Regions from separate parts of the Bradyrhizobium sp. 170 genome, predicted to be linked through region 1. Evidence: predicted binding sites of a transcription regulator. Region 1 holds the regulator's gene; each other region holds the start of a gene.
What was found. Region 1 encodes LexA, which represses DNA repair genes until DNA is damaged. Its sites were predicted from a motif close to TGTTCNNNNTGTGTTCNG; they were not measured.
Positions count from the first base shown of each region.

Region 1 (10,359 bases):
GCGGCTTGTGGCCCAGATTAGGCGCTTCCTCCTTGCCGGTGTTCCAGCTGCCTTCGCTGGAATCGATTTCGTGGAAGGCGTGGTTGATGCCCTGTCCGTAGCGCACCTCGTCGAACACGAAGAATTCCGCCTCAGGACCGAAATAGCTGGTATCGGCGCGGCCGGTGCCCTTCAGGTAGGTTTCAGCCTTCTGGGCGATGTAGCGAGGGTCTCGGCTATAGGATTGACCGGTCACCGGGTCGCGGATGTTGCAGGTCAGGACCAGGGTCGATGCAGGAGAATACGGGTCGAGGAAGGCCGTGGTCGGGTCGGGGACGACCAGCATGTCGCTTTCCTGGATCTCCTGGAAGCCGCGGATCGATGAGCCGTCGAATCCAATGCCTTCGCTGAGAGCATCGGCATTCGCTGCACTCGGCGGCACGGAAAAATGTTGCCACACCCCCGGCAAATCGGTGAAGCGCAGGTCGATCATCTGCACCTTCTCGTCCTTGATCGCCTGCACGAGATCTTCGGCTGTCGCACAGTTCGGAAACATGGCTTCACTCCTGTCATGGAGAGCCGCATCTTGGAGGTCAGGTTGCCCTTCAGCCGCGACCAGGCGGATTGCGATGGAACCTGCTCCACGTCCTGCCTGGCCGCGCCGGCAGCTTCAGCTTTGGTGCGGCCCGCGCATGAGCTTCATGGCGTCTTCGATATGCCGCCAGGTTCTGGCCAGTTCGACCTCGCCTTTTGCCTCGAGTTCGATGGCGTTCTGGGCAGCTTCTGCAATGGCCTTGGCGCCATGTGCTTCCAGCAACTGCCGCGCATAGTCGTGGATTTCGATTTCTCGCATGGCGTCATGCTCCTCTCGTTCTGAGCGCAACTGTGAATTCCAGTCGGGCCGAGAGCCGTAGACGTTGACACCTCGTCAAGCGCCCACAGTGTGCATCCTGCTGCGGCGCACTTGCAAGAGCGCTTTCAAGAGCGCTTTCCGGGCGGGCTGCCGGGACTGGATGGTGGCTCGGGGGGCAAGAGCAGCGGCAACACATCGCAGGCCGGACGGATACGCTTTCAGTGCCGCACCACCATATCCATGGGGGAAGGGAGGTGAGCATTATGCGCATTCAACACTGGCAGGACGTTGCCAGCCTGGTAGTGGGTGCGTGGCTGGTCGCGTCGCCGTTTGTCCTGGGCATGGCCGGGGCAGCGGTCTGGCTAACCATCGCACTCGGGTTGGGCGTCATCCTGTTTGCCGTCGAGGCATTTGTCATTCCTTCCTACCTGGAGGAATGGGGAGAGATGCTTCTGGGTCTGGCACTGGTGGTCGCACCGTGGACGGTCGGCTACGAGCCGGGCGCAGCGACGGTGAGCAGCTTGTTGTCGGGCCTACTGGTGATCCTGTTTGCTGTCTGGGAGCTGATGACGGATCGTGATTTCAGCACTTGGTGGCACGATCGCTGGCATCACGGCGCCGGCTGAGGACGAGGAAGTTGATCGCCCTGTCGGCTTGACCGCTATCGCATAGCGGTCGGCCGCGACGGGCGTTGTCTTGAACTGATCGCGCAGTAGGTCGCGGCGTCGACGAACCCGCTAGCAGCCCCGGCAAATGCTGCGCAGCGATTTTGCGAGTTGGGCGTCTTCCTGCGTCATGGGCTCGTAAGGCTTTTGCTGCTCCGCCTCCCGGGCCTCGCTGGCTTTCTGCCGCGCGGCGCGCGCCGTTTCCTGGCGCTGGTAGCACGCCTCGCGCTCTAGCCTCGCCTCGATGAAGCGGCATTGTTCGGCCGCTGCCAGTGCGGACGGCAGACCCGTTATCGCCAGTGCAATCGAAATGCAGGCCGCAAGCTTCATGGGATGTCCGACCTTCGTCCGATTCCTGGGATGTCCCAGTGTAGCGCCGGTCGATGTGCATTTCTTCCGGTTTCTGCATCCGTTCCGCTAGCGGCCGCAATACACCGTCCGGTAGTCTTGTGCTCTCCACGGGATCGTAAGGTGTAGACCGGGGTGGCGGAGCAGGGCGACATTTCGGGCCGGAAGCGGGGCTATGCCGGGACCTGGCCGCCACGCGCTGTGGCGCCTATTGGCGGCTTTGCGCCGTCGCGTCCCGCTTTCTGGCCGCCGCTGATCGAAACCCTGCGCGCTTGGGCGCGTGCCGAAGCCGGCGCCGGGCGGTTGCTGCCCTGGGTGCCCGTGGCATTCGGCACCGGCATCGCCTTTTATTTCGCCGCCGATCACGAGCCGGTGCTGTCGGTGGCCGCCGTCGTGGGCATCGCGCTATGCGCGGTCGCGGTCCTGTTGCGGCGGCAAAAATTCTTTCCTGTCGCCGTCATGATCGCCGCCGTCGCCGCGGGCTTTGCGATCGCGACCTGGAAGACGGCGCGGGTCGCGCATGGCGTGCTGGCGCGGCCGATGTTTTCGGTATCGTTGACGGGCTTTGTCGAAACGCGTGACATCCGCGAGCGCACCGACCGCTTTGTCCTGCGCGTCGTCACCATGGAAAGCGCGCGCGGAACGACCAGGCTCGAGCGCGTGCGGCTATCGGTGAAGAAGGGCACGGCGCCCGCGGTCGGCAGCTTCGTCGAGCTCAAGGCGCGGCTGTTGCCGCCGCTCACGCCGGTGCGGCCGGGCAGCTACGATTTCAGCCGCGACATGTTCTTTGCCGGCATCGGCGCCTCCGGCTTCGTGATGGGCGCGATCAAGACCGCGGAGCCGCCCGCTACCGGCGGCGGGCTGCGCCTGCGCTATTCGGCGTTCATGCAGGGCCTGCGCGATACGATCGACGCGCGGATCAGGACCACGCTGGAGGGTGACAAGCGCGCGATTGCAACCGCGCTGTTGACCGGGCGGCGCGACGCGATCTCGCCGCCGGTGAACGACGCGATGTTCATCTCCGGTCTCGGCCATGTCCTTTCAATCTCGGGCTATCACATGGCCGTCGTCGCGGGCGTCGTGTTCTTTGCGGTGCGGGCGCTGCTGGCGCTGTTTCCGGTTCTCACGGTTGGCTACGCCATCAAGAAATGGGCGGCTGCGGCAGCCCTGGTCGCCGCCGCGTTCTATCTGTTGCTGTCGGGCGCCGAGGTCGCGACGCAGCGCTCGTTCTTCATGACGGCCGTGGTGCTGATCGCGGTCATGGTCGATCGCCGGGCGATTACGTTTCGCACGCTCGCGGTCGCGGCCCTGATCGTGCTGACAGTCGCGCCGGAGGCGCTGGTGCATCCGAGTTTTCAGATGTCGTTTGCGGCGACGCTTGGCCTCGTTGCCCTGGTGCAGATCGGCATGCCGCGTTTGTTCGCGACGCCGGACCATACCGCGACCGCCCGCGTGGCGCTGTGGGGTGGCCGCGAGATCACGATGCTGTTGCTGGCCTCATTGGTGGCGGGGCTCGCGACCATGCCGTACGCGGCCTTTCACTTCCACCGGGTGACGCCTTACGGCGTGCTCGCCAATCTCGCGGCGATGCCGGTGGTGTCAGCGCTGGTGATGCCGGCGGGCCTGCTCGGACTCGTCGCGATGCCGTTCGGGTTCGATCGCCTGTTCTGGGCGATCATGGGTGTCGGCATCGACTGGATGATCGCGGTGACGCAATGGGTCGCGGCTTTGCCCGGCGCGGTCGGCCGCGTGCCGGCGTTCGGCATCGGCCCGCTGATTGCGGCCAGCCTCGGCATCATCCTGCTCGGCCTGTTGCGCACGCCGCTGCGCTGGTCGGGCGCCGTACTGGTCGTGGTTGCGGCGCTCTGGGCGGCGAGGGTGCCGCAGCCAGATATCCTGATTTCCGCCGATGGCCGCAATGTCGGCGTCCGTGGGCAGGACGGCCGGCTGCATCTGATGCATGCGGCAAAGGGCTCCCGGGATTCTTTCCTGCTGAAGGAGTGGCTGGCGGCGGATGCGGACGCCCGAACGGCGGCTGACGCGTCGCTCACATCAGGCGTCTCATGCGACGATTTTGGCTGCGTGATGCAATCCGCCGGCGGCACCCTGATCGCGCAGGCGCTCAGGCCCGAGGCACTCTCGGACGATTGCGAGCGCGCCGCGCTGATTGTGACGCTGCGGCAGGCGCCCGCTTCCTGCGCGGCTTCCGTCATCGATGCCGACCGGCTGCGGCGGCAGGGCGCGATGGCGCTGCGGCGAGGCCGTGACGGATTTGTCGTCGAGGCGGCCAAACCCAGAGGGATCGACCGCCCGTGGTCGCCGGCCATCGCGGACGAGAGCGAAGCAGACGCAGCCGTTCTGGCGCCGCGCGTCGTGCCGCCGCGCGCGGTCGACGCCACGCCGGCCGAGGCCGATCTTCAGGCGGAGGAATAGAGCGTTTTCCAGCGAAAGCCTGCCCCGGACTTGATCCGGGGTGGAGACCGGTTCGCGTCAAGAAAACGCGTCGAATCAAAAATCTGGAGCCCCAGGGCTCCAGACGAACTTCAGTGCTCGTCGAGCGGGGGGCTTGAGGGACTGGCCGGTATTTCGAATGCGCCGAGGTGGAATTCCTCCGGCGCGTCGGGGGTCGACGGCAGGTTGACCAGCGTGAACGACGCCTCGGGGAATTGCCGCCAGATCGCGAGATCTTCGGCCGTGATGGTGAGCCAGCCGTACCGGAACATGTACCGTCCGGGCTCCGTGACGCGTCCGGCTCTTTGCCATGTGACTTTGTTGACCACCGACTGCCCCTCGGCGCCTAGTTTCTCAAAAAACCATATCACCATGATCCGCCGGCCTGAACCGGCGGATCACATGCGCGTCGTTTATCCGGTCACGATGGATTCGGCCGGTGGCGCTTCCGTCACCTTTGCCGCACGTTCGCCCTCGGTCACCGGCAATTGCAGTACGGTCGCGCGCTGGCCTTCGCAAAGCTGCGTCACCAGCACATGGCTTCCGTCCGGAAATTCGATCGCGTCATGGTGGCGATCGGTCACTTCGGGTTCGATCTGGTTGAACTTGCCGACCCGCCAGTCGGTGGTTCGCGTCCAGATCCACCGGTTGTCGTATTTGACGTCCTCGGCGAACGCCAGTTCGGTGCCGGGAAGCATGCAGACCGCCACTGAAGGCTCGCGTTCCGACGCAAAGCCGCGGGTCGATGTACCGCGGAATGTCGTGGTGATCAGCGTCTCGCCGACCTTGGCAGGCCGCGTCGCCACAGCGTGCAGGCTATAGTCACACATCGGATGGCTCCCTCGTTTGAGATAGCTGACCCGTGTCTGCAAGAAGGAGGCACAGGCCTCTATCAGAGTGGACATATTCAGAGCGGACTTGGCGCAGAGCCTTTTCTTGTTTCTGGGCAATTCTGCGGCTAGCGCACTGCGTCAAAATCACAAACGCGCTAACGCAGTTTTGTTCCAGGCATGCAGCAAAAAACCCCGGCCGAAAGGCCGGGGCGGGATTGCCGTCGCAGTCACGTCCGCATCCAGCAGGTCAATATTTGCGGTACAGCCCGATCAGCTTGCCCTGAATCCGGACCCGGTTCGGCGGCAGGATGCGGACTTCGTAGGCGGCATTGGCGGGCTCCAGCGCGATCGAGGCGCCGCGGCGGCGGAAGCGTTTTAGCGTGGCTTCCTCCTCGTCGATCAGCGCCACCACGATGTCGCCGGTGTCGGCGGTCTCGTTGCGCTGGATCAGCGCCATGTCGCCGTCGAGAATGCCGGCGTCCACCATGGAATCGCCGCGCACTTCGAGCGCGTAATGCTCGCCGGAGCCGAGCATGTCAGGCGGCACGCTGATGGTGTGGCTGCGGGTCTGCAGCGCCTCGATCGGCGTACCGGCGGCGATCCGGCCCATCACGGGCACGGCAACCGGGCGATTGCCGTCGTCCTCGCTGGCCGGCGCGCTTACGGAGCGTTTGCCGAGCGTGCCTTCGATGACGCTCGGCGTGAAGCCGCGGCGGCCGTTAGCGGCGGCAGCCAGCTCCGGCAGCTTGATGACTTCGATGGCGCGGGCGCGGTTGGGCAGGCGGCGGATGAAGCCGCGCTCCTCCAGCGCCGTAATGAGGCGGTGAATTCCGGATTTCGAGCGCAGGTCGAGCGCATCCTTCATCTCGTCGAAGGAGGGCGGTACGCCGGCTTCCTTCAGCCGTTCATTGATGAAACGCAGAAGTTCATACTGTTTGCGCGTAAGCATCGCGAGCATTCCCCCGGTTGGTACAGTCTTTCGGTCCCGAATCTCCAGGGTCCATTGCGGGAGTCCCCAAAACTCCCAACCATAGACACTAGCAGTCGAAACAAATCATGAACGGACACTATATGTTCGATATGTGTTCCGCAACCACTTAATTTCAGGTGAACGCATTGCGGCTTCGGCTGAAGACACCCTCAAAGGCGCAGTTCAGGCGTCATTCCGGCAGCCGGAGCAGCTCGCACCGCGAACCCTTCGCGGCAGCCGGCGCGAACGGCGGACGTATCACAAGTGCCCGTGCCGCAGCGAGATTCCCTAATAGCGATGAGTCCTGGTGGTTCACCGGCACCGCGATCAGCGTGCCGTCTTCGCGCTCTTCGAGGCGTGCCCGAAGATAGTCTTCGCGCTGGTCGTTGGCAGCGAGATCGCGGCCCAGCAGGGCGCTTTCGCGCCGATGATGGACGGTGTCGCGGCCCGATAATGCACGAATCAACGGCACCAGAAACAGGAAGCCGCAGACATAGGAGGAGACGGGATTGCCGGGCAGGCCGATCACCCGCATCGCACCCAGCCTGCCATGCATCATCGGCTTGCCCGGCCGCATCGCGATCCGCCAGAACGCCATGGTCGTCCCCTCGGCCTCCAGCGACCGCTTGACGAGGTCATGGTCGCCGACCGAGGCGCCGCCCATGGTGATCAGGATATCTGCTTCAAGCTCGCGCGCACGGCGGATGCCTTGCGCGGTGGCGGCGACCGTGTCGGCGGCGATTCCGAGATCGACGACCTCGGCGTCCTCGGCGCGCGCCAGCGCACGGATTCCGTAGCCGTTGGAGTAGACGATCTGGCCCGGGCCCGGGGTCGACCCCGGCATCACCAGCTCGTCACCGGTCGCAAGCACCGCGACCTTCGGGCGGCGGTGCACCGCAAGCTCCGGATAGTTCATGCCGGCGGCGAGCGACAGGTCGCGGTCGGTGAGGTGGCGTCCGCGCGTGAGCAGCACGTCACCCTCGCGGAAATCGACGCCGGCAGGCCGGATATGTCGGCCGGAAACGGCGGCTTCCGTGATGTTGATATGGTCACCGTCGACGCCGGTGTCTTCCTGGATGATGACGGCGTCGGCGCCATCAGGGATCACGCCGCCGGTGAAGATCCGCACCGCTTCGCCTCGGCCTACCTTGCGCTCGAACGGGCGGCCGGCCGCGACCTCGCCGATCACCTTCAGCCGTGCCGAGATATCGGCGGCATCCGCCGCGCGCACCGCATAGCCGTCCATCGCCGACATCGCCTGCGGCGGTTGCGTCCGCCGTGCCGCGACGTCGCGCGCCAGCACACGATGAAAGGCATCATCGAGCGCGATCATTTCCTCGGGCAACGGTTCGGCGCGGCTGAGGATCGCAGCAAGTGCATCGGCGACAGGCATCAAGGCCACGGGCACTTCTCCTCGGGTGCAAGCGCGTCTGTTCAGCTGTTCGGCCCGGCGACGAGATCGCGCGCGCCTTCATATCGGAGAGCGCGAGCGGAGGCAAAAATGCGGCGCGGAAGGCTTGCGCCCGATACCGCAGTTTCGGAATTCATCCGCTGTCTGAATTTTATCCTGAACTCACCGGGATATGTTGCTGAACAGCAACATTATTCTGCAATCTCACCCGAGGTCAGGCGGGAATCGTCTCAATCCGCGTCAGCGATTTGTTCGCATCTGTGATTGGGGTAGGGTTCCCTGAGATTGAGGTGTGGGCGCCCAAAGTTTTGGCCAGCCACAGGCTGGCTCACCCGAGCTGGTTTCGCGCGAAGCCGGAGCGGACGATGACGGGGGCGATAGCTACGGCAACGGGTTCTGCGTCCCCGCGCGCTTCCGGTGTAATTCTTCCATCCGATCGCCGGGCGAGCCTGCTGGCGAGCAGCATGCTCTGCGGCGGGACCTTGCGCAGCCTCGCGGCGGCGGCCGGGATGATGACGGCGGTCGGCGTCTCGCCGGCCTTCGCTCAATGCTTTTCCGGTACCGGCGGCAACATTACCGGCGCGGGCTGTACCGTCACCGCGGCGACAGGTGCCTTCTCCACCGCAGTGGGGTCGGGAGCGAATGCGACGGGCTTCTTCGCAACGGCGTATGGCTCTGTGGCCACAGCGAACGGCAGCAACGCGACCGCGACGGGCGCGCTCAGCATCGCGAACGGCGCCGATGCGACCGCGACGGGCGCGGTCAGCTTCGCGAACGGTGCGCAGGCGACCGCGACGGGCACGCTCAGCATCGCGAACGGCGTCGATGCGACCGCGACAGGCACAAATAGCAACGCGAACGGGAGCAGCGCCACGGCGACCGGTTACTTCAGCCAGGCGAACGGAGCTTCTGCCACGGCAACGGGCATGGCCAGTCTGGCCAACGGCGCCCTGGCCACCGCGACCGGCACTGGCAGTGTTGCGAACGGTGTCACCGCGACCGCGACCGGCATGGGCAGCTTTGCCAACGGCGATCAAGCTTCCGCGACCGGCGTGAGCAGCTATGCCAACGGCTCTCAAACGACCGCGACCGGCTACGCCAGCACCGCCAACGGCGCTCAAGCCACCGCGACGGGGGTGTTCAGCACCGCCGGCGGTAACTTCGCGACGGCAACGGGCGCGGGCACTACCGCGACCGGCGATTTCGCCACCGCGACCGGCGGCTCCAGCACCGCGACCGGGGCCTTCGCCACCACGACGGGGGCCTTTAGTTCGGCAATTGGCGCGAACGCGACGGCGACCGGTACGAGTGCCTTCGCCAACGGCACCAACGCGACGGCGATCGGCCAACTCAGCAAAGCGAATGGCGTCAGCGCGACCGCGACCGGCCGGGGCAGCATCGCCAACGGTGCCACCGCCAGCGCCTTCGGCGAAGGCAGCAACGCCACCGGCGCGGCCACCACCGCGATCGGCCAGGCCAGCGTCGCCAGCGCCACCGGTGCCACGGCGGTGGGCGCCAGTGCGCGGGCAACCGCGACCGGCGCGGTCGCCGTCGGCAACACGGCCGCCGCCACCGGCGTTAATTCGATTGCGATAGGCAACGGCGCGACCGCCACCGGTTCGATCGCTGTCGGCGCCGGGGCGTTGGCTTCCAATGGTGGCGCCGCGTTCGGCGACGGCACGGTGGCGACCGGAACGAATTCGGCCGCCCTTGGCACCGGCGCCACGGCGACATTCGCCAATTCGACCGCGATCGGCAGCGGCGCGACCACAACAGCGGCGAACCAGGTCGCAATTGGCACGGCGACGAGCACCTATAAAATGTCCGGCATCGCCTCGGCGACGAGCCTTGCCGCACAATCCGGTCCGACCTCGTTCGTCACCAGCGACGCCAACGGCAATCTGGCGACCACCACCTTCAACCCTCAAAGCCTCACCTCGCTGCAGTCGCAGGTAACCTCGCTGCAATCTCAGGTCACCGACAACCGGCTCGAGGCGCGTACCGGCACCGCGCTGGCGCTCGCCGTCGGTGCGTCGCCGGCCCTGCAGGCGGGGCGCCGGTTTGGCATTTCGGCAAGCTACGGCAACTTCCAGGGCAGCAACGCCTTCGGCGTGGGAGCGACGGCGCTGCTGTATGACAACAAGAACTATGCGGTTGTCATCAACGCCGGTGCGGGCATTGGCATGGAGCGAAATGTGGTCGGCGTGCGCAGCGCGATCGGACTCCAGTGGTAGTTCGCTGGCGGGTTCTGATGCTTGCGGCTGTGATGGCGGCAAGCACGTCCGGCGGTCATGCGCAGCAGGCGCCCGAGCAAGCGCCGAAGCCCGCGCAGATCGATCGCAACGGCGTGATGATCCTGATCCGCTCGACGCTGCTGGCGCTCGATCAGGCCAACAAAACCGGCAATTACACCGTCCTGCGCGACCTCGGCGCGCCCGGCTTCCAGACCAATACGGCGGCGCGGCTGGCCGAAATATTCGCCAAGCAGCGCAACGACAATCTCGATCTGTCGGGTGTCGCGGTGATCGATCCGCAGCTCAATTTGCTGCCGCAGATCGAGGCCAACGGGTTGATGCGTATGGCGGGCTTCTTTCCCTCGGTGCCGACCCAGGTCAATTTCGAACTGGCGTTCGCGCCGGTGCACGGGCAATGGCGACTGTTCGGCATCTCGGTGTCGATCGGACCGAGCGGGCCTGCCGCACCCGAACCGCCCGGGTCGCCGGTTGCGCAAAAACAGCCGCCTGCAAACGGAACCAAGCCAGCAGCTGCAAAGTCCGCGCCCGCGATCAAGCCCACGCCGACGGAGAGGCCGGCCGACACCCAGCAGCCGAAATAGACCGACCCGCAAG
Region 1 is NZ_CP064703.1:4,262,811-4,273,169, forward strand. Features, by position in the region: gene glnA (type I glutamate--ammonia ligase) at 1-535, opposite strand, end outside; gene IVB05_RS19695 (hypothetical protein) at 650-832, opposite strand; gene IVB05_RS19700 (SPW repeat protein) at 1,096-1,458, shown strand; gene IVB05_RS19705 (hypothetical protein) at 1,570-1,827, opposite strand; gene IVB05_RS19710 (ComEC/Rec2 family competence protein) at 1,981-4,278, shown strand; gene IVB05_RS19715 (hypothetical protein) at 4,389-4,670, opposite strand; gene IVB05_RS19720 (hypothetical protein) at 4,710-5,126, opposite strand; gene lexA (transcriptional repressor LexA) at 5,377-6,078, opposite strand; gene glp (gephyrin-like molybdotransferase Glp) at 6,290-7,501, opposite strand; gene IVB05_RS19735 (hypothetical protein) at 7,975-9,744, shown strand; gene IVB05_RS19740 (hypothetical protein) at 9,762-10,346, shown strand.

Region 2 (10,359 bases), 120 kb from region 1:
GAGATTGGCCCAGGAGGATTCATCCTCCGGCAGCGGCATGATGGTGGTGATGCGCTCGCCCTGCTCCAGCGGCAGGATGTTGATCAGCGCCTTGCCGCGCGCGTTGGGCGCCGCCACCGGCAGCCGCCAGACCTTCTCCTTGTAGACCTGGCCCTTCGAGGAGAAGAACAGCACCGGCGTATGGGTCGAGGCCACGAACAGCCTGGAGACAAAGTCCTCGTCGCGGGTCTGCATGCCCGCGCGGCCCTTGCCGCCGCGGCGCTGCGCCCGATAGGTCGAGAGCGGCACGCGCTTGACGTAACCGGCGTGCGAGACCGTGACCACCATGTCCTCGCGCTGGATCAGGTCCTCGTCCTCGACCTCGCCTTCCTGCTCCATAATGACGGTTTTGCGCGGGGTGGCGAACTCGGACCGGACCGCCGCAAGTTCTTCCTTGATGATGGCCTGCACGCGCGCACGCGAGCGCAGGATGTCGAGATAGTCGGCGATTTCCACCGCGAGCTTGTCGAGATCTTCGGAAATCTCGTCGCGGCCGAGCGCCGTCAGCCGCTGCAGGCGCAGCTCGAGAATGGCCTTGGCCTGCTCCAGCGACAGCCGCGCCGTGCCGTCGGGCGCCATCCGGTGCCGGGGATCGTCGATCAGCGTGATCATCGCTTCGACGTCCCTGGCCGGCCAGTCGCGCGACATCAGCGTGTCGCGCGCGGTGGTCGGATCGGGCGAGGTTCTGATCACACGAATGATCTCGTCGATATTGGCGACCGCGATGGCGAGACCGACCAGGATATGGGCACGGTCGCGGGCCCTGTTAAGCAGGAATTTCGTGCGCCGGGTCACCACCTGTTCGCGGAAGGCGATGAACAGCGTCAGGAAGTCCTTCAGGTTCATCGTCTGCGGCCGGCCGGCGTCGAGCGCCACCATGTTGGCCGGAAAATTCGTCTGCAGCGGCGTGAAACGATAGAGCTGATTCAACACCACGTCGGGCACGGCGTCGCGCTTCAGTTCGACGACGACGCGGAAACCGTCACGGTCGGATTCGTCGCGCAGGTCGGAAATGCCCTCGATCTTCTTCTCGCGCACCAGTTCGGCGATGCGCTCCACCATGGTGGCCTTGTTCACCTGGAACGGAATTTCGGTGACGATGATCGCTTCGCGGTCCTTGCGGATGGTGTCGATGGCGACCTTGCCGCGCATCACGATCGAGCCGCGGCCGAGATGATAGGCCGAGCGGATGCCCTGACGTCCAAGGATGATGCCGCCGGTCGGGAAATCAGGCCCGGGCACGATGTTGATGAGATCGTCGATTGTCAGCGCGGGATTGTCGATCAGCGCCACGCAGGCGTCGATGACTTCGCCGAGATTGTGCGGCGGGATGTTGGTCGCCATGCCGACGGCGATGCCGCCGGCGCCGTTGACCAGAAGGTTGGGGAATTTGGCCGGCAGCACCGTCGGTTCACGGTCGCGGCTGTCGTAGTTGGCCTGGAAATCGACGGTGTCCTTGTCGATGTCGTCGAGCAGCGTCTGTGCGATCTTGGTCAGGCGGGATTCGGTGTACCGCATGGCGGCCGCCGTATCGCCGTCCACCGAGCCGAAATTGCCCTGGCCGTCGATCAGCGGCACGCGCATGGAGAAATCCTGCGCCAGACGCACCAGCGCATCATAGACCGACTGATCGCCGTGGGGATGGTATTTACCGATGACGTCGCCGACCGTGCGCGCCGACTTGTTGTACGACTTGTTCCACTCGAAGCCGTTCTCGTGCATCGCGTAGAGAATGCGGCGGTGCACGGGCTTGAGCCCGTCGCGGGCGTCCGGCAGCGCCCGCGCCACGATCACGCTCATGGCGTAATCGAGGTAGGAGCGTTTCATCTCGTCGAGGATGGAAACGGGACGGATATCGGAGGGCTCCGGCGGCTCGCCGGGCGTGTTATTTTCAGGGTCAGACAAAGGGAAATCCGGTCAGTTCTCAGCTGAGAATCATATAGCGCATCGGGGGTGCGATAACCACCCCGAAGCGCGCTGGAGAGGTTGTTTTTCCGCTCGTTTTTTCATGGACTTACGGGGATCACGAGGGCGTTCCGGCGGGTTCGCTTGAGGCGGCATTTTCAGGCCCTGCAAACCGATGCTGGAACAGCGTTTTTCCGGAACGGTCTAATGGCCTAAAACCACCGCATGCATGATCCGTCCCGGCACGAAGGTGAACAGGCCGGCGACGACGAGCGCTCCAAAGAAGATCGACATCATCGCTTTGCGGTGACCGCTGACATTGTGCCGGCGGGCATGCAGGACCGCGAGCACCAGCATGATCGGCGTGAAGATCGAGAGCAGATGGATCGGGCTGAACGGCCCGACCAGGCGGATCTCATGGATCCAAAACGAGCTGATCGCGACCGCAAACATCAGCAGCACCCAGATCCAGCCGATGGTCCGGTGCGGCAACGTTCCCTTCGGTGCTGCGAACTGCACGATGCCGAGCGCAAACGCCGCCATGGCCGCGAAGGCGTGCAGTGGGATCGTCCCGGGGGCCTCCAGCAGCGGTGCGAGGCTCATGGTGGGCGCTCCAGATCCGTTGGCGTTCGATTGAATACCGTGGAGGGCGTTAGACCGAGTTCCTAATGTAAATATCATTAACATCCAGCGAAGTCAAAACGTAGAACGGCATCCAAATTTGACTTAGAATCAACTCGCTGGACCGCATTCCAGTGAATGGAGTCGAGCCGAGGCTTGCCCGGGTGCTGCCCCAAGTTTGAATTTGTGGGCGTTCGGCCATGCGACACGAATTCGAGAACATGACCAACGTCCTATTCGTCTGCAGTGCCAATCGTCTGCGCAGCCCCACCGCCGAACAGGTCTTTTCAAATTGGCCGGGGATCGAGACCGACTCGGCCGGCATCTCGAACGGCGCGAGCGTGCCGTTGTCGTCCGAACAGGTCGAGTGGGCCGACATCATCTTCGTCATGGAGAAGACCCACCGCACCAAGCTGAACCGGAAATTCCGGGCTCGTTTGAGGGATAAGCGCGTAGTCTGCCTCGACATTCCCGACGACTACGAATTCATGGATCCCGTCTTGGTCCGGGTCCTCGAAAAGCGGGTCAGCCGTTTCCTGCCTCAACCGGGACCGTCAATGCGATAGAGAACGCCCATCGCTCCAGACAACTTGAACCGTCAGAGTTGTCTCTTTGGTCAACCCAAAGCTGCGATTTTGTTGCGCGCCGCTGCCGACGGCCACGGCGCGGCACACCGCTACGATCCCCGGGGGAACGACAAGACCCAAAGCAGAACTGCCGTCGCAGCGGCGGTCCAACGGCGGGTGTGATCGGGGCTGCTGGTCAGGCAGCAGGACGCCCAAACGGTAGATAATCGCGGCCGAGTTGTCTGTGGAGCTGCAGCCAGATTGGAAGCTGTCGCGCCATCCGTCGATCGCCCTCGATCGACAATGCTTTTCCCTCGACCTCCTGCCAACTCACCTGCCCGAGGTAAAGCCTGACAAGGATAGCAACATCACCGCGAACGGTCAGATCGACGGTATATCCCGGATCCTTGAAGCATATGTCGACGCCTGTCCGTTCGAGGATCAGCCACATGATGCGTAACGTCGTTCGGCTTCTGGGAACACCGGAGAATTCGAAGCGGATGACCACGCGGCGCTCCGGCAACGCACCGATGTCGACGCGCTTGCGCATTCGCCACATCAACAGGCCGGGATTCAAATCGTCGGCGGTGAGCCGATCGCGGGCGTGCGCCAAACCCCAGCGCGAGAGGTCACGCAAGACATCGTGAAACGCTTCGCCCGACGGTGTCAGCCAATGTTCGCAGCCAGAACCGTCAGGGTGAGTTCTTACGACAATTCCGTTTTCTTCCAATTGCCGCAGGCGCTCGGCCAGGAGAGTCCGCGACATCAGCGGCACCCCGCGATGAATGTCATTGAAGCTATGTGCGCCCAACATCAACTCGCGCAGCACGAGCGGCGTCCAACGTGTGGCGAAGACCTCGGACGCCTTTGCGATCGGGCAGAACTCGCCGTAACCGCCTTTCATGGCGGCAATTCAAACATCTTTGGTTCGCAGGAACCAGTCCAGATTTTGGACTTGTCGCCATCCGTCGTTCGGCAAACGATGCGGTCATTTCGGGCGGAACCCCAGGGTGATCAGCTTGTGGAGGGATCCATGTGGCAGCGTAGCCATGGCCTTGCAGGTCTTTCACGCCGGCAGGCGTTAACAGCGTTCGGCGGGGCGGCAATGTTAGCCGCAGCAATCCCGGATGCCTCGAATGCGCGGTCACGAGAGGGCAACAAGATGACCTATGTACTGATCCACCCGGCCTGGTTCGGCGGCTGGTGCTGGAAAAAGCTGACGCCGCTGCTGCGTGCGCAGGGGCACGAGGTGTTCACTCCGACGCTGACCGGGCTCGGCGAGCGCGCGCATTTGGCAAGGCCGGAAATCGGACTTGAAACGCACGTCCGCGACATCATCAACGTCATCGAATACGAGGACCTGCGCAACGTCATCCTTGTCGGCAACAGCTCGGGCGGGATGGTGATTACTGGCGTCGCCGATCACATGCCCGAACGGATCGCGCATATGGTCTTTCTCGACGCCTTCGTGCCGATGGATGGCCAGAGCATGCTGGACGTGATCCCGCCCGATCGTCGGCCCGCCCTGGAGGCCTTCGTGCAGAAAGAAGGTAACGGCTGGCTCCTGCCGCGTTTCGCGCCGCCGCCATGGGAAAAACTTGTCACCGAAACCTGGCAAGTGACCGAAAAGGCGGATCTCGACTGGATACTGCCCCGGCTGTGCCCGACACCGTTCGGCCATTTCAAGGAGCCGGTGAAGCGCAAGAATCCCACCGCCGAGAAGTTGCCACGCACCTACATCCGCACCCAGTGGCCGCATCCGGGCTTCGATCGTTATGCGGGGGGTGCGAGCGCGGCGGCGGGGTGGCAATCACGCAAAATCGCGAGCTCACACCTGCCCTACATTACGCATCCAACCGAGCTGGCGGCGCTGCTGCTGGAAGTCGCGGGCTGACGGCGTTGCGCGCAACCGCGCCAACGCGTTTGAGCGGCGCGGGGCAATGGTGTGGCTAAATGGTGGATAGGATGGGAACGACAAACTGAAACAGGCGAACCCTTACAACCCTCTGGGGGTCGAAGGATTCGCCTGCCGTCGTTACAAAAAGGATCTACCTGCGTTCTAGAACGGAATGTCGTCGTCCATGTCGCTGTTGCGACCGCCGCCGGCTGCCACGGCCCGCCGCGGTGCGGAGCTGGCCGGACTGCTGGAGCCGAAATCGCCGGAATCATCGGAGCCGAAACTGCCGCCACCGCCGCCGCTGCGGCCTTCGAGCATGGTCAGGGTCGAGTTGAAGCCCTGCAGCACGACTTCGGTCGAGTACTTCTCGACGCCGCTCTGGTCGGTCCATTTGCGGGTCTGCAGCGCGCCCTCGATGTAAACCTTGGCACCCTTCTTCAGGTACTGCTCGACAATCTTGCAAAGCGGTTCGGAGAAGATCACGACGCGATGCCACTCGGTCTTTTCCTTGCGCTCGCCAGTGCTCTTGTCGCGCCAGGTCTCCGACGTCGCGATGCTCAGATTGGCAATCGGCCGCCCGTCCTGTGTCCGCCGGATTTCAGGATCCTTGCCGAGGTTGCCGACCAGAATCACCTTGTTCACGCTTCCCGCCATCGCCGCTCTCCACTCGATATCGCCGGCAAAAATCACTGATCCGGCCGTTATTTGCCGGCCGCCTTCAATTCTTGACCTGTCGCTTTGTCTGCTCTCTGCGCCCGTTTCCGGACATCTGAACGACCCTATACACTCGCAGGCTCGGCCGACTTAGCGATCCCTCGGCAAGCCGGCGGTTATCCACATATAGCATTGCTCCGGCAAATGTTCCAGCTTTGTTCCCACCACCACCTGATATCCGGCCTGGTTCTCACGGTGCAACCCAAGCGCGATTACCGGGAACCCACGGGAACCCGAAATCATTGAAATGGAACCTGAAAGTTCCGCACGGTATCGTGAATATGATAATCAAATCATTGGCTTGGATAATTAAACTTCGCCTGCGCGTGTTGCGTTTCGGCGACACCATTTTCGCGCGAGTCGCGATATAGAATGGTCTACGGCGCGGGAGCTCGCGTCATCACGGGAACGCTTCGGGACCAACGGGAAGCGGCCAAGAGCTGGAGATGAGGATGAAAAAGTTTCTGTTAGGTACAGTTGCTCTCATCGCGTTCGCCGCACCTGCGGCGGCCGCCGACCTCGCTGCGCGACCTTACGTCAAGGCCCCGCCGGCGCCGATCGCAGTCGTGTACGACTGGAGCGGCTTCTACATCGGCGCCAACGGTGGCTGGGGTTCGAGCCACAAGTGCTGGGATTCGGTGGCGCCTGCTCTCTTGATCGGTGCTGAGGGTTGCCATGACGCGACCGGCGGCACCGCCGGTGGTCAGCTCGGTTATCGCTGGCAGGCCGCCAGCTGGGTGTTCGGCCTCGAAGCCCAGGGCAACTGGGCCGACTTCAGGGGCAGCAACGCAAGCACGCTCTTCATCGGCGCCAGGAACGACTCGCGGATCGACGCCTTCGGCCTGTTCACGGGCCAGGTCGGCTACGCCGCCAACAATGTTCTGTTCTACGTCAAGGGCGGCGCGGCCGTCACCGCGGATCGTTTCCGCATCTTTGATATTCCCACGGGCCTCGTCGTTGGCACCACCGGTGATGACACCCGCTGGGGGGCCAGCGTCGGCGCGGGCATCGAATTCGGCTTCGCTCCGAACTGGTCGGCCGGTATCGAATACAACCACCTGTTCATGCAGGACCGCACCCACACCTTCGTCGACGGGGCTGGCGCCTTCTTCGCCGCCGATCGCATCCAACAGGACGTCGATCTCGTCACCGTCCGCGTCAACTACCGCTGGGGCGGCCCGGTCATCGCGAAGTACTGATAGCTGCGACAGCAAGCAGAATACGGAAAAGGCCGGCCTCGCGCCGGCCTTTTTGTTTGGTTGCCCCAGGTTCGTGTGCCGCCGCAGAGGGCGTCGATTATGTGTACGGCTTCATGGCCGCGCGCGACTGCAGCTTCACATTCAACGCCGGCGGATTCTCGCGCACCGATCGATTCGTCAGGACGCCGACATCGTCACCGCCCTTGTCAGCTACAGATTCGGTGGCCCCGTCATCGCGAAATACTGACAGCGCACCGCGTGCATTGAACACGAAAAGGCTGGGCCTGGCGCCGGCCCTTTACGTTTGGTTGTACCGCGGGATAGTGCGTACCCGCTGCGGTTGCATATTACCTACTTTTGCCGCCGATGTGGTTTTTCGGCGACAGCATTCTGCGATGACTTCGCGCTATATGGAACCGCAACCTCAAATTGACGGCTGAGGAAGTTGAGTTAGAGAGCCGCGAAAGGGAAAAAGAAGTGAAGAAAATTCTGCTGACCACCACTGGCTTGATCGCGCTTGGGATGGCGCCCGCGATCGCCGCCGATCTTCCTGCACGGGCCTACACCAAGGCGCCCGCCGCAGCGATTGCGATCAACAACTGGACCGGCTTCTACGCCGGTGCGATGGGCGGCTACGCCCAGGAAAACACCTCAGACGCGTTGGGCGAGATCAGCGGCGGCTTCGCCGGCGGCACGCTCGGCTACAACTGGCAGACCGGCAACTTCGTGCTCGGCGTTGAGGCCGATGCCGCCTGGGCAGATGTCGGCGTAAGGGTGGGCAACCCGGCGATCGCCGCGGTAGAGACCCGGATTCGCGACATGGGTACCGTTCGTGGCCGCGTCGGCTACGCCTTCGACCAGGTTCTCGTCTACGGTACCGCCGGCTATGCGTGGGCCGACAACCGTATCACGCTGTCGGCGCTCGGCGTCAGCGTGTCGGATAGCCAGATCCACTCGGGCTGGACTGCCGGTGCTGGTGTCGAGGTGATGTTCGCACCGAAATGGTCGGTCAAGGCCGAGTACCTCTATCGCAGCTTCCAGGGCGAGACCTACTTCGCGGGTATTGCTCCTCCCGGCATCGCGTCGGGAACGCTCAACCTGAACAGCGTTCAGGTCGGCGTGAACTATCACTTCTAAGACTTCCTGCTGAAACTGCCTGCGCCTCCGTTCCGATAATTCGGAACGGAGGCGTTTGTATTTGTATTTGAGGAGTTCCGAATCCCGAGCTGCTGACTGCTGCTGCCAAAAGAAGGACTGCGCAAACAATCCGTTGATGATTCGCACGCGGCACTGGAAATCGTTTCCCGTTCTTCCTATGTTCCGACTTTCAATCATCGGCGCCTGATCCCGGTCCCTCTCCGGCAATGCGCGCCCAACGTGGCGCGTCTCCGCGTGCCTGGAAATGCCGATATGGATGAAGTGCTCAGGGCGAAGCGCCAACCACCCGCCGGCTCCGCATCGCGCGCGATAACCATCCGCGGCGCGCGCGAGCACAATCTCAAGAACATCGATGTCGAGATACCGCGCGACAAGCTCGCCGTGTTCACCGGCCTCTCCGGCTCCGGTAAATCCTCGCTCGCGTTCGATACCATCTATGCCGAGGGACAGCGCCGCTACGTCGAATCGCTCTCGGCCTATGCGCGCCAGTTCCTGGAGATGATGCAGAAGCCTGATGTCGACCAGATCGACGGCCTGTCGCCCGCGATCTCGATCGAGCAGAAGACAACCTCGAAAAACCCGCGCTCCACCGTCGGCACCGTCACCGAGATCTACGACTACATGCGCCTGCTGTGGGCGCGCGTCGGCGTGCCCTATTCGCCCGCGACCGGTCTGCCGATCGAAAGCCAGATCGTCTCGCAGATGGTCGACCGCGTGCTGGCGCTACCTGAAGGCACCCGCCTTTATCTGCTGGCGCCGGTCGTGCGCGGCCGCAAGGGCGAATACAAGAAAGAGCTCGCCGAATGGCTCAAGAAGGGTTTTCAGCGCGTCAAGGTTGACGGCACCTTCTATGAGCTGTCGGAGGCGCCCACCCTCGACAAGAAATTCCCGCACGATATCGACGTCGTGGTCGACCGCATCGTGGTTCGCCCCGACATCGGCCAGCGCCTCGCCGAAAGCTTTGAGACCGCGCTGAAGCTCGCCGAGGGCTTGGCTGTGATCGAATACGCCGACGCGCCTGCGGGTGCGGCGGAAGAAAAAAAGTCCGACAAGAAAACCGCGAAGATTCACGACAAGAGCGGGCCCGAGCGCATTCTGTTTTCGGAAAAATTCGCCTGCCCGGTTTCCGGCTTCACGATCCCCGAAATCGAGCCGCGGCTGTTCTCGTTCAATAACCCCTATGGCGCGTGTCCTGCCTGCGGCGGCCTCGGCGTCGAGCAGCATATCGACGAGGACCTCGTCATTCCCGACAAGGAGCTGACGCTTCGCAAGGGCGCGATTGCGCCGTGGGCAAAATCGTCCTCGCCCTATTACATCCAGACGCTGACCGCGCTCGGCAAGTTCTACAAGTTCACGCTCGACACCAAGTGGAAGGACCTGCCGAAGAAGACGCAAGGTGCATTGCTGCACGGCTCCGGCGACGACGAGATCAAATTCTCCTACGAGGACGGGGTCCGCTCCTACGACACCAAGAAACCGTTCGAAGGCGTCATCACCAACCTCGAGCGCCGTTTTCGCGAGACCGAGAGCGAATGGGCGCGCGAGGAGCTGGCAAAGTATTTCTCCGACATTCCCTGCGCGGGCTGCAACGGCCATCGCCTCAAGCCCGAGGCCATGTGCGTCAAGATCGGCGGCAAGCACATCGGCGAAATCTCTGAAATGTCGGTGCTCCGGGCCGGCGAATGGTTTGAGACCGTGCCGAAAGCGCTGAACGCGCAGCAGAACGAGATCGCCGCGCGCGTGCTGAAGGAGATCCGCGAGCGGCTGTCGTTCCTGCTCGACGTCGGCCTGAACTATCTCACGCTCGCCCGCGCCTCCGGCACGCTATCCGGCGGCGAAAGCCAGCGCATCCGCCTCGCCTCGCAGATCGGCTCGGGTCTCACAGGCGTGCTCTACGTGCTGGACGAACCCTCGATCGGCCTGCACCAGCGCGACAACGCGCGGCTATTGGAGACGCTGAAGCGGCTGCGCGACCTCGGCAATACCGTGATCGTGGTCGAGCATGACGAGGATGCGATACGTCTGGCCGATTACGTGCTCGACATCGGCCCCGGCGCCGGCATGCATGGCGGCCACATCGTGGCGCAGGGCACGCCCGCCGAGATCATGAAGAACCCGAATTCGCTCACGGGCAAATACCTCACCGGCGAGATGTCGGTGGCGATCCCCGAACGCAAGCCACCGAACCACAGGCGAACCATCAAGGTCGTCAACGCCCGCGGCAACAATCTGAAGAACGTCTCGGCGGAAATTCCGCTCG
Region 2 is NZ_CP064703.1:4,386,900-4,397,258, reverse strand. Features, by position in the region: gene gyrA (DNA gyrase subunit A) at 1-1,944, opposite strand, end outside; gene IVB05_RS20340 (DUF2306 domain-containing protein) at 2,149-2,547, opposite strand; gene IVB05_RS20335 (low molecular weight protein tyrosine phosphatase family protein) at 2,787-3,131, shown strand; gene IVB05_RS20330 (helix-turn-helix domain-containing protein) at 3,328-4,035, opposite strand; gene IVB05_RS20325 (alpha/beta fold hydrolase) at 4,165-5,025, shown strand; gene IVB05_RS20320 (single-stranded DNA-binding protein) at 5,191-5,682, opposite strand; gene IVB05_RS20315 (outer membrane beta-barrel protein) at 6,195-6,941, shown strand; gene IVB05_RS20310 (outer membrane protein) at 7,419-8,078, shown strand; gene uvrA (excinuclease ABC subunit UvrA) at 8,352-10,359, shown strand, end outside.
Region 2: IVB05_RS20320 (single-stranded DNA-binding protein) is a predicted target of LexA. The motif match lies at 5,888-5,905, and genes of this name have one in related genera.

Region 3 (10,359 bases), 3.6 Mb from region 1:
TCTCGATCCCACAACAAGGGGAGAGGAAAGAGAGATCCGTCGAGGGAACAAGCCGGGCCTCAGGCCGCCGCGGCCTTATCCTTGGGCTGCACTTCGGCGGTGTAGTCCGCCATCAACTGCTCGGAGATCTTGCCGGGCGTGAACTTCCAATCCGCAATCTCCGACACCGGGGTTACTTCCGCCGCGGTGCCGGTGATGAAGCACTCGGTGAAGCCATCGAGTTCCTCCGGCATGATGCGGCGCTCGATCACCTCGATGCCGCGGCGCCTGGCGAGGTCGATAGCGGTGGCGCGGGTGATGCCGGCGAGGAAGCAGTCGGCGGTCGGCGTGTGGATCTTGCCGTCCTGGATGAAGAAGATGTTGGCGCCGGTGCATTCGGCGACGCGGCCCTGCCAGTCCAGCATCATGGCGTCGGCATAGCCTGCGCGCTCCGCCTTGTGCTTGCTGATGGTGCAGATCATGTAGAGACCGGACGCCTTGGCCATCGCCGGAATCGTTGCCGGATCGGGCCGGCGGTATTCGGCCATGCCGATCCGGATGCCCTTCAGCTTCTCGGCGGGATCGAAATAGCTCGGCCAGTCCCAGGCGGCGATGGCGAGATGGATGGTGTTGGTCGGCGCCGACACGCCCATCATCTCCGAGCCGCGCCAGGCGATCGGGCGGAGATAGGCATCCGGCAGGCTGTTCTTGTCGATCACGAGTTGTTTTGCGGCGTCGATCTCGGCCACCGAATACGGAATCTCGAAATCGAGGATGTTGGCCGAGTTCTTCAGCCGCTCGGAATGCGCGGTGCTCTTGAAGACCCTGCCGCCATAGGCGCGCTCGCCCTCGAACACGCAGCTCGCATAATGCAGGCCATGGGTGAGAATGTGCACGTTGGCGTCGGCCCACGGCACCAGCTTCCCATCGTACCAGATGACGCCGTCGATCTTGTCGAACGAAACTCCCATGGTCTCTCTCCCGGATAGACACTGCTTCGATTGGCCGCGCATCAGCCCTCGCGCGGCTCAACGAGACGCGCGCACCCAGCGCTCAAGTGATCTGTCTACGGAGGCGGCGGGATAATTCCGCCGCCGGTCACAGGACCTTTCTGATCCAGTCGTGCGGGTCTTCAGCGCGACCGTACTGGATGTCGACCAGCTTGTTGCGCAGGCCCATGGCGACCGGGCCGGCCGCGCCGCCAGAGATCAGAAACTCGCCGCCCGCGGAGCACACCTTGCCGATCGGCGAGATGACGGCCGCCGTGCCGCAGGCAAAGGCCTCTTTCAGCTTTCCGCTGGCGGCATCCGCGCGCCACTGATCGATCGTGTAGGCCTCCTCGCGCACGCGGGTGCCGGAATCCTTTGCGAGCGCGATGATCGAATCGCGGGTGATGCCCGGCAGGATCGTGCCGAGCGGCGGCGTCAGCAGCGAACCGTCGTCGAACACGAAGAAGACGTTCATGCCGCCGAGTTCCTCGATGTAGCGGCGCTCGACCGCATCGAGGAAAACCACCTGATCGCAGCCGTGCTCGATGGCCTCGGCCTGCGCGCGCAGGCTCGCCGCATAATTGCCGCCGCACTTGACGGCGCCGGTGCCGCCGATCGCGGCGCGCGTGTAGTTCTCCGACACCCAGATCGACACCGGCGCAGGTCCGCCCTTGAAATAGGAGCCGACCGGCGAAGCGATGACGGCGAAGATGTATTCCGCTGACGGCTTCACGCCGAGGAAGACCTCGCTCGCGATCATGAAGGGGCGCAAGTAGAGACTGCCCTCGCCGCCCGGGATCCAGGCGCTGTCGATGCGCACGAGCTGCTCGACCGCCTCGATGAACACGTCCTCGGGCAGCGGCGCCATGGCCATACGCTCCGCCGAGTTCCTGAAGCGCCGGGCGTTAGCGTCGGGGCGGAACAGGTTCACGCCGTTGTCGCGCTTGTATGCCTTGAGGCCTTCGAAAATCTCCTGCGCGTAATGCAGCACGGCGGCAGCCGGATCGAGCGGGAAATTCGCGCGGGATTCGACCCGCGCGCCATGCCAGCCCTGCGCCTGATTGTAGCGAACGATCGCCATGTGATCGGTGAAAATCCGGCCGAAGCCCGGGTCGGCGAGCTTTGCCGTGCGCTCGTTCTCGGGAGTCGGATTCGCCGCATGCTGGATTTCGAATTTCAAACTCATTCCCTTGCTTCCTGCCCTTGCTTCCCGCTGTCGGTATCGGCGCGATCTCTGGCGCCGGCCGGCCGCTTCCGGCCTGCTGGCTTATTAGGTCCGGACTTCACCACCACCAGCCTTGCAGCCGGTCTCCATCGCCGTCATGTCGGTTGAGGACATGCTTTTGCGGAATGCCGAAGTCCAGTATGTTTGCCGAAATGCCGCTCGACAATCGCACGGTAGTTCATTTGCGGCCGTTGCCGCCATTGCTGGCTTTTTCCGGCTGCCTGACACGTCACCAGGTTCGAAACGACTTAAAGTTTCGTCGTGGCTGGCAGTTTTGTAACATTGAACCCAAGATATGTCAACATGACTGACATAAATTTCTCAAGGGGCCCGGCCGACCCCGATTCGCAGGGAGCCGCCGGCACGTCCCCTGCTCCGCGGGCCGGTGAAATGCGCTGGGACATCATCGAACTGTTGTTCTTCGCCTACCGCGACTTCGTGGGCGACGCCGACCATGAACTCGAGGCTTTCGGGTTCGGCCGCGCCCACCACCGGGTGATGCATTTCGTCTACCGCTATCCCGGCCTCAAGGTCGCCGACCTGCTGGACGTATTGCGGATCACCAAGCAGTCGCTTGGCCGGGTGCTCAAGCAATTGCTGGACGAGGGCTACATCGTTCAGAAGACCGGCAATAACGACCGCCGGCAGCGCCTTCTTTACGCCACCCCCAAGGGCGAAGCCTTGGTGGCAAAGCTTGCGGGGCTGCAGACCGACCGCATCACCCGCGCGCTCCGGGACATCAATCCCGAAGGCGTCGCTGTTATCAGCCAGTTCCTGCGCGCGATGATCGATCGCGACGACCCCGACAAGGTGTTAGAGGCGATCTTCGGGACCGGCAGCAAGAAGCCAAGGGAGTGATCGTGGCGCAAGGAGCAACCATCGCTACAGCCACCGCGCGTGCAACGCAGCAAATGGCCGACGACGCCCCGCATCTGCTGCTGGTCGACGACGACCGCCGTATCCGCGATCTTTTGTCGCGGTTTCTGTCCGGCGAGGGTTATCGCGTCACGACCGCGTCGAGCGCGAACGACGCCCGCGCCAAACTGCTCGGCCTGCATTTCGATCTGTTGATCCTCGACGTCATGATGCCCGGCGAAACCGGCTTCGATCTGGCGCGGTTCATTCGCGCCTCGTCCTCGGTGCCGATTATCATGCTGACGGCGCGCCATGAGGCGGAGGCGCGGATCGAGGGCCTCCAGATCGGCGCCGACGATTACGTCGCCAAGCCGTTCGAGCCGCGCGAACTGGTCTTGCGGATCGGCAATATCCTCAAGCGCTCCGCGCCGCCGCCGGTGGAAGCGCTGGAGCAGATCGCGTTCGGCCCTTACGTCTATCATCTCGACCGCGGCGAACTGCGCCAGGGCGAGGAGATCATCCACCTGACCGACCGCGAGCGCGAAATGCTGCGCATTCTGGCCGCCAGCCCCGGCGAAACCGTGCCGCGCGCGGCGCTGACCGGTGGCGGCACGGTGAACGAGCGCGCGGTCGACGTGCAGATCAACCGCCTGCGGCGCAAGATCGAGCGCGATCCCGCCAATCCGCTGTTCCTGCAGGCGGTGCGCGGCATCGGCTATCGCCTGGTCGCGTCGCCCTGAGCCGATATTCATGAGTACGCTCGACACCGGCCTGACGTTCATCCGCAACGCGTCGCAACGCGTCTCCAGGGCCAATGGCTGGATGGGGAACGCGTTCAAGAGCTGGATGCCGACCGGCCTCTATGCCCGCGCGCTCCTGATCATGATCGTGCCGATGGTGATCCTGCAGACGGTCGTGGCGTTCGTGTTCATGGAGCGGCACTGGAATACGGTGACGCGGCGCCTGTCGGCATCCGTGGTGCGGGACATTGCCAGCCTGATCGACGTCTACAAGTTCTATCCGCAGGACAAGGAGCGCGCGCAATTGCGCCTCGTCGGGCAGCGGCTGCAGCTCGTGGTCGATTTTCTCCCGGTCGGCGACATGCCGCAGCCGGGGCCGAAGCCGTTCTTCTCGCTGCTCGACCAGACCCTGTCGTCGCAGATCGGCCGCCAGATCCGCCGCCCGTTCTGGATCGATACCGTCGGCAGGTCCAATCTGGTTGAAATACGCATCCAGCTCGATGACGCCGTGATGCGCGTGTTCGCGGAGCGAAGCGCGGCCTACGCCTCGAATTCGGAGATCTTCATCTTCTGGATGCTGGGCACCTCCTCGATCCTTCTGATCGTCGCGGTATTGTTCCTGCGCAACCAGATCAGGCCGATCCTGCGGCTGGCCGAGGCCGCCGAAAGCTTCGGCAAAGGGCGCGAGGCGCCAGACTTCCGTCCCCGCGGCGCACGGGAAGTGCGGCAGGCGGCGCAGGCGTTCCTGGAAATGAAGGCGCGCGTCGAGCGCTCGATCGAGCAGCGCACCGCGATGCTGGCCGGCGTCAGCCACGATCTGCGCACCATCCTGACTCGCTTCAAGCTCGAACTCGCATTGATCGGCGACAGCCCCGAAGTCGACGGCATGCGCAAGGATGTCGACGAAATGGCCGGCATGCTGGAGGCCTATCTCTCCTTTGCGCGCGGCGACAGCGGCGAGATCGCGCAGCCGACCGACATGGCGAAGGCGCTGGAAGAGTTGCGCAGCGACGCCGAGCGCAACGGCCATATCGCGACGGTGACGTTCCACGGCCTGCCCGTGGTGACGGTGAAGCCAGCCTCGTTCAAGCGCTGCATCGCCAACCTCGTCTCCAACGCGGCCCGCCACGCCAAGACGGTCGCCATCACCGGCCATCGCGATCACCGCTATCTGACGGTGACGGTCGACGACGACGGCCCGGGCATTCCCGCCAATATGCGCGAGGAAGTGTTCAAGCCGTTCCTGCGGCTCGACGATGCCCGCAACCAGGACGAAGGCGGCACGGGCTTAGGCCTCGCCATCGCCCGCGACATCGCCCGCTCGCATGGCGGCGACATCACGCTCGGCGACAGCCCGATGGGCGGATTGAGGGCGGCAGTAAGGGTGCCGGTGTAGGTCCACGAAGCTGCGTAGCCCGGATGGAGCGAAGCGCAATCCGGGACAGCTCGCCCGCGCACAAAGAATCCCGGGTTTCGCTTCGCTCCATCCGAGCTACGAACTGTCGTCCCTGCGTTCGCAGGGACCCATAACCACAGGGCTTGGTTGTTAAACAAAAGCCATCGAACAGCGGCTCTCAAAATTTACGGCACGGCGTATGGGTCCCTGCGTTCGCAGGGACGACAATTCACCGCTGCAGATTCTGCGGCCTCGCTACTTCCCCGGCTGCTTCGGGATCATGGACTTCAGCTTTTCCATGTCCTTGATGTTCATCTTCATGCCGCCGGGCATCATGATGTCGCCGGGCTTCTGATCGGCCTTGCAGGCGCCGACCCATTTGGCCTCTATCGTGCTGTTGCTATCGCGCGCCGCCCCACCGGCCGGGCCCCCCTCGCTGCGCGAGGTCGTTTTCACGGTGTAGGCGGAGTTGAAGTCGCCGGTGATCTCGGCCTTTGATTTGATCGACATGCCGGCGATGCCGCAAACGGAATCGGTGACATAGCCGGTCGCCGTCTTCTGAATGTCCTGCTTGGAGCAGATCTCCTTGGCCACGGGGGACATTGCGGTGGCCATGTCCTTGTCCGTGGTCTCGTCCGTGCATTGCTGCATGGTCATCTCGGGCACTGTCCCGCCGCTCAGCACCTTCATCTCCCATAGTCCGGCCTTGCGCACCGGCAACTCCACGGCGATCGCGCCACTCACCGGCAACAGGACAAGCAGTCCAACGGCCGAACAAGACACAAGAAGCAGTCGTCTCATGCGTGTGCTCCCCCTCAATCCTTCCACGATATTGTGCGCACGCGAAGTGAACGCTTCGCGTGGCAAAAACATGTCCGGCCGGAAAAGCAGGTAGCGCGGGCGCTCAGTTCAGTAGAGCGTGCGCAGCGGCCGCTCGGCGGCGCCATAGGGCACCCAGCGGCAGGCAAAGGAAACGTAGCCGCCGTAATAGGGCTGCACGCCGAGGAATTTCACCACCTTGCCGTAGCGGGCGCAGTGATCGACGGCGAGCTGGCGGGCATCGGTCTGCGTCGCCAGCGGATAGGCAATGATGCCGCCGGTGTCGTTGCCCTTGAACGATGGCACCCAGTCCGCCTGCGCCGGCGCGCCCGCCAGCATTCCGCCCATGACTACCAGGCACAAGGCAACCAGGCACGCGGCCAGAATTCTTCGCATCGCAGACTCCATTTCGCTCGAAGCCCACCATAGTGTGCGCCGATGGCCGTGAAAAGAATGGTTGCAGCACGAGGCGGACTTGGCCGTCAGGTGTTGCCGCGCTGCACTTGACCTCGTCATGGCTTCGCGGCACCGTCTCGGGCGTTGGTTTACCGGCGGATTCCCCATGCGCAACCTGTTCACATCCTTGAGAGCACTCGGCCCCATCACGGCGGCGGTCGCCCTGCTGGTCTCCAGCCATGCCGCCCAGGCCGCCAACCCGCTGGAGCTGAATTTCGGGCTGTTCGGTCCCCGCTATGACGGCCGCGTCGCCGAATGCGAGCGGGCGCTGACGACGATCACGTCGCAATTCCAGGCGAAAGAGAGCAAGTTCTGGAATTCGTCGCTGACGATCACTTCTTACGGCCGGATCCACGAAACCGCGTTTCGGCCTTGGCAGTCCGACAACATTCCGCGCCGCTACTGCAGCGGAGACGTGATGCTGAGCGACGGCAAGATGCGCACCGTGCACTACTCGATCATCGAGGATGGCGGCTTTGCCGGCTTCGGACAGGGCGTCGAATGGTGCGTGACCGGCCTTGACCGCAACTGGGCGTATAGCCCCGGCTGCCGGGCCGCCCGGCCCTGATTCCTTGATCCGTGGCGATAGGACAGCCCCCGCGGCTGCCGTTCGCGACTACCTAATTTTGTTCTTGAAATGTTCCGGTTCCCTGCTAGGCTCCCGGTAGTCGAGTAGAGGGGCGTTCGATGCACCGATCCACCGTTATTTCGCGGCTTCTGATTTCGCTGGCGCTTGTTGTCGTCTCCGCCCGGATGGCGTTCGCGCAGGACCGCCGGCAGAACGCCCCGGGCGAGTTCGATTTTTATGTCCTGGCCCTTTCGTGGTCGCCCTCGTTCTGCGAGGCGGCGGCCGAGCGCGGCAATAGCGGGCGCTCACAGGTCCAGTGCGAACGGCCCTATTCGTTCGTGGTTCACGGCCTGTGGCCGCAATATGAGCGCGGCTTTCCCGAATATTGCCAGCGGCCCTCGCCGCGGCTTGATCGCAACATCATGACCTCGATGTTGGACCTGATGCCGGCGCCCGGCCTGATCTTCAATGAGTGGGACAAGCACGGCACCTGTTCGGGCCTTGGCGCGCGGGCCTATTTCGAGAGCGTCCGCAAGGCGCGCGCGGCGGTGAAGATCCCCGAGGAATTCCTGCAATTGTCGGAGCAGAAAACCATTGCTCCAGGCGATCTCGAGGCGGCCTTCATCAAGATCAATCCGGGCCTGAGCAGTTCGGCGATTTCGGTGACCTGCTCGAGCCGGCGACTCAGCGAGGTGCGGGTCTGCCTGAGCAAGGACATGCAATTCCGCGCCTGCGAAGAAATCGACCGCCGCGCCTGCCGCCGCGACGAAGTGGTGATGCCCCCGGTGCGGGGCGGCTGAAGATCCTCTTCCGCCATGCCAAGGAAATACACCAAGGCATGGCGGCCCGTCCTGCGCAGACAGCCCAGGGTTGTCTGTGTTCCCGGTCATCCACGGCCTTATTGTCGTCTGCACGGCACGTGGATGGCCGGGATCCCCCCACGCAAGAGCTGCATCAGGCACGAATATCCACGCTGGTGTGATCGGCGAAGCTCAGTCGTGCCGATCCATTGAAAACAAGGGAATCGTTCGAGCCCTTGAAGTTTACAGTGGTCCTGCCGTACTGCTGGGTGACGATAACATCATTCAGCGAATAACCGCTGATCGAGAGATCGACGCTGTCGCTGCCGTTGTCGACCCGAACGACATCGTGGCCATCACCCTTGGCAAAATTGATCGTGGAATTATCTCCCGTTACCCAGATGTGATCGTTACCGGCGCCGCCCGTCACCGTCGACGATTCGCCGACCTGGATCGTATCATTGCCAGCGCCACCATCGACGACGGAATAATCATTGGTCCGCACATAGTCATCGCCGTCGCCGGCCGACACGGTTGCATGTGAGTAGGTGGTGACGGTGTCGTTGCCAGTACCGGCGTCGACAACCGCATTGTCATAGGCGTCGATCCGATCATTACCCGCGCCGCCGCTCAGGTTGGCCTGATCGTAGGCGTTGAGGCTGTCATTGCCGTCACCGCCGCGCAAGGTAGACTGATGACCGGCGCTGAGAATGTCGTCACCCGAGCCTCCATCAAGCGTGGCGTTGTGGTAGGCGCTAAGCTTGTCGTTGCCCGCACCGCCATCGAGGCTTGAATAGGCATAGGCGCTGAGAACGTCGTCGCCAGCGCCGCCGTCAAGGGTGGAATTGTCGCCGGCGTTGAGCATGTCGTTGCCCGCACCGCCACTGAGGCTTGAGTTGGCATTGGCGCTGAGAACGTCGTCGCCGGCGCCGCCATCAAGGGTGGAATTGGCGTCGGTCTCGATCCTGTCGTTTCCATCTCCACCTGAAACGCTGGAATAATCGTAGGTGCTGATATGATCATCGCCGTCACCGCCTGTGACCGTTGCATGCGCGTACGTACTGATCCGATCATTGCCGGCGCCGCCATCCACGGTCGAATGACGATAGGTGCTGACGACATCGTCACCCTCGCCAGCGACGATATTGGCGTGGGCATAGGTATCGATCACATCGTTGCCCGCGCCGGCATCGATCGTGGCGTTGTTGGCCTGAACCTTGATGCTGTCGTTACCGGCTCCGCTAATAATCTGGAACAGATCGATGCCGCCCGACAACCCGTCGTTGGTACCACTGGTGCGAAAGGCATTGACCTGTGCCTGAAGCTGATCGACGACGGATTGTTCTGCCGACGCCCGCGCCAGCAACAGCTTGGCGCGGTACGAGATGCTGACCGTTGTGGCCGATGCACCGGCCGCCGAGGACGAAGTCCCGCCTAGCGTACTTGCCGTGCCGTCCTTGGTGCCTGCATCCGCAGTACCGGCCTGCGAAATCGACCAAGTAGTGTACGATGAATAGGCAGCGGCAATCACACTCATGAGGCACTTCCTTCTTTCCAGGAGTATTGGAATACACATACATCCTTAAATAGAAAGTTAGCGGATGGGCTGCATTTGCAGCAATCTGCTATGCGATGGTTTTGGCCGTTTCCATGGATAGCCGGCTAAATCACCTCGCGATGAAACGGACGCCCCGCCAACGCGAGACGTCATCCGACGCTCGCGTCGTCGACGATATGGGTTACTTTCCGCGCCCCGATGTCGTAACCCCTCCTCCATGAACTACCGACACGCCTTTCACGCCGGCGGCTTTGCCGATGTCATCAAGCACATCGTGCTGGTGCGCGTGCTGACCTATCTGCAGGAAAAGCAGGCCCCGTTTCGCGTCATCGACACCCATGCCGGCGCCGGGCGCTACGATCTCACGGGCGAGGAGGCGCGCCGCAGCGGCGAATGGCTGACCGGCATTGCGCGGGTGATGCAGGCGCGCTTTTCGGAAAACGCGCTGCCGCTGGTGACCCCCTATCTCGATATCGTCAGGGCATTCAACGCGCCGGGCAAGCTTGAGGCCTATCCCGGATCGCCCCTGATCGCCCGCGCGCTGCTGCGGCCGCAGGACCGTCTCACGGCCTGCGAAATCGAGTCTGGCGCGCGCAGGCAACTGATCGATGCGCTGCGCCGCGACAGCCAGGCGCGGGTAGTCGATCTCGACGGCTGGACAGCGCTGCCGGCCTTTGTGCCGCCCAACGAGCGGCGCGGTCTGGTGCTGATCGATCCCTCGTTCGAGCAAAAGGACGAATTCGAGCGGCTGGCCGACGGACTGGCCGAGGCCTACGCGAAATGGCCGACCGGCAGCTATCTGATCTGGTATCCGGTGAAGAGCCGGCGCGCCACCGACACCCTGGCACGCCTTGTCGCGGCCGCTGCCGCCGCCAGCAAGCCGGCCGGGAAATGTCTGCGGCTCGAATTTTCCGTTGCGCCGCAGGCGGCGGCCGGCCCCCTCGCCTCCACCGGCCTCCTGATCGTCAATCCGC
Region 3 is NZ_CP064703.1:7,829,796-7,840,154, forward strand. Features, by position in the region: gene IVB05_RS36595 (branched-chain amino acid aminotransferase) at 60-950, opposite strand; gene IVB05_RS36600 (branched-chain amino acid aminotransferase) at 1,078-2,154, opposite strand; gene IVB05_RS36605 (MarR family transcriptional regulator) at 2,497-3,051, shown strand; gene IVB05_RS36610 (response regulator transcription factor) at 3,105-3,788, shown strand; gene IVB05_RS36615 (ATP-binding protein) at 3,799-5,184, shown strand; gene IVB05_RS36620 (DUF3617 family protein) at 5,440-5,985, opposite strand; gene IVB05_RS36625 (hypothetical protein) at 6,094-6,399, opposite strand; gene IVB05_RS36630 (hypothetical protein) at 6,566-7,027, shown strand; gene IVB05_RS36635 (ribonuclease T2) at 7,147-7,827, shown strand; gene IVB05_RS36640 (calcium-binding protein) at 7,982-9,364, opposite strand; gene rlmJ (23S rRNA (adenine(2030)-N(6))-methyltransferase RlmJ) at 9,603-10,359, shown strand, end outside.
Region 3: IVB05_RS36635 (ribonuclease T2) is a predicted target of LexA. The motif match lies at 7,087-7,104, and genes of this name have one in related genera.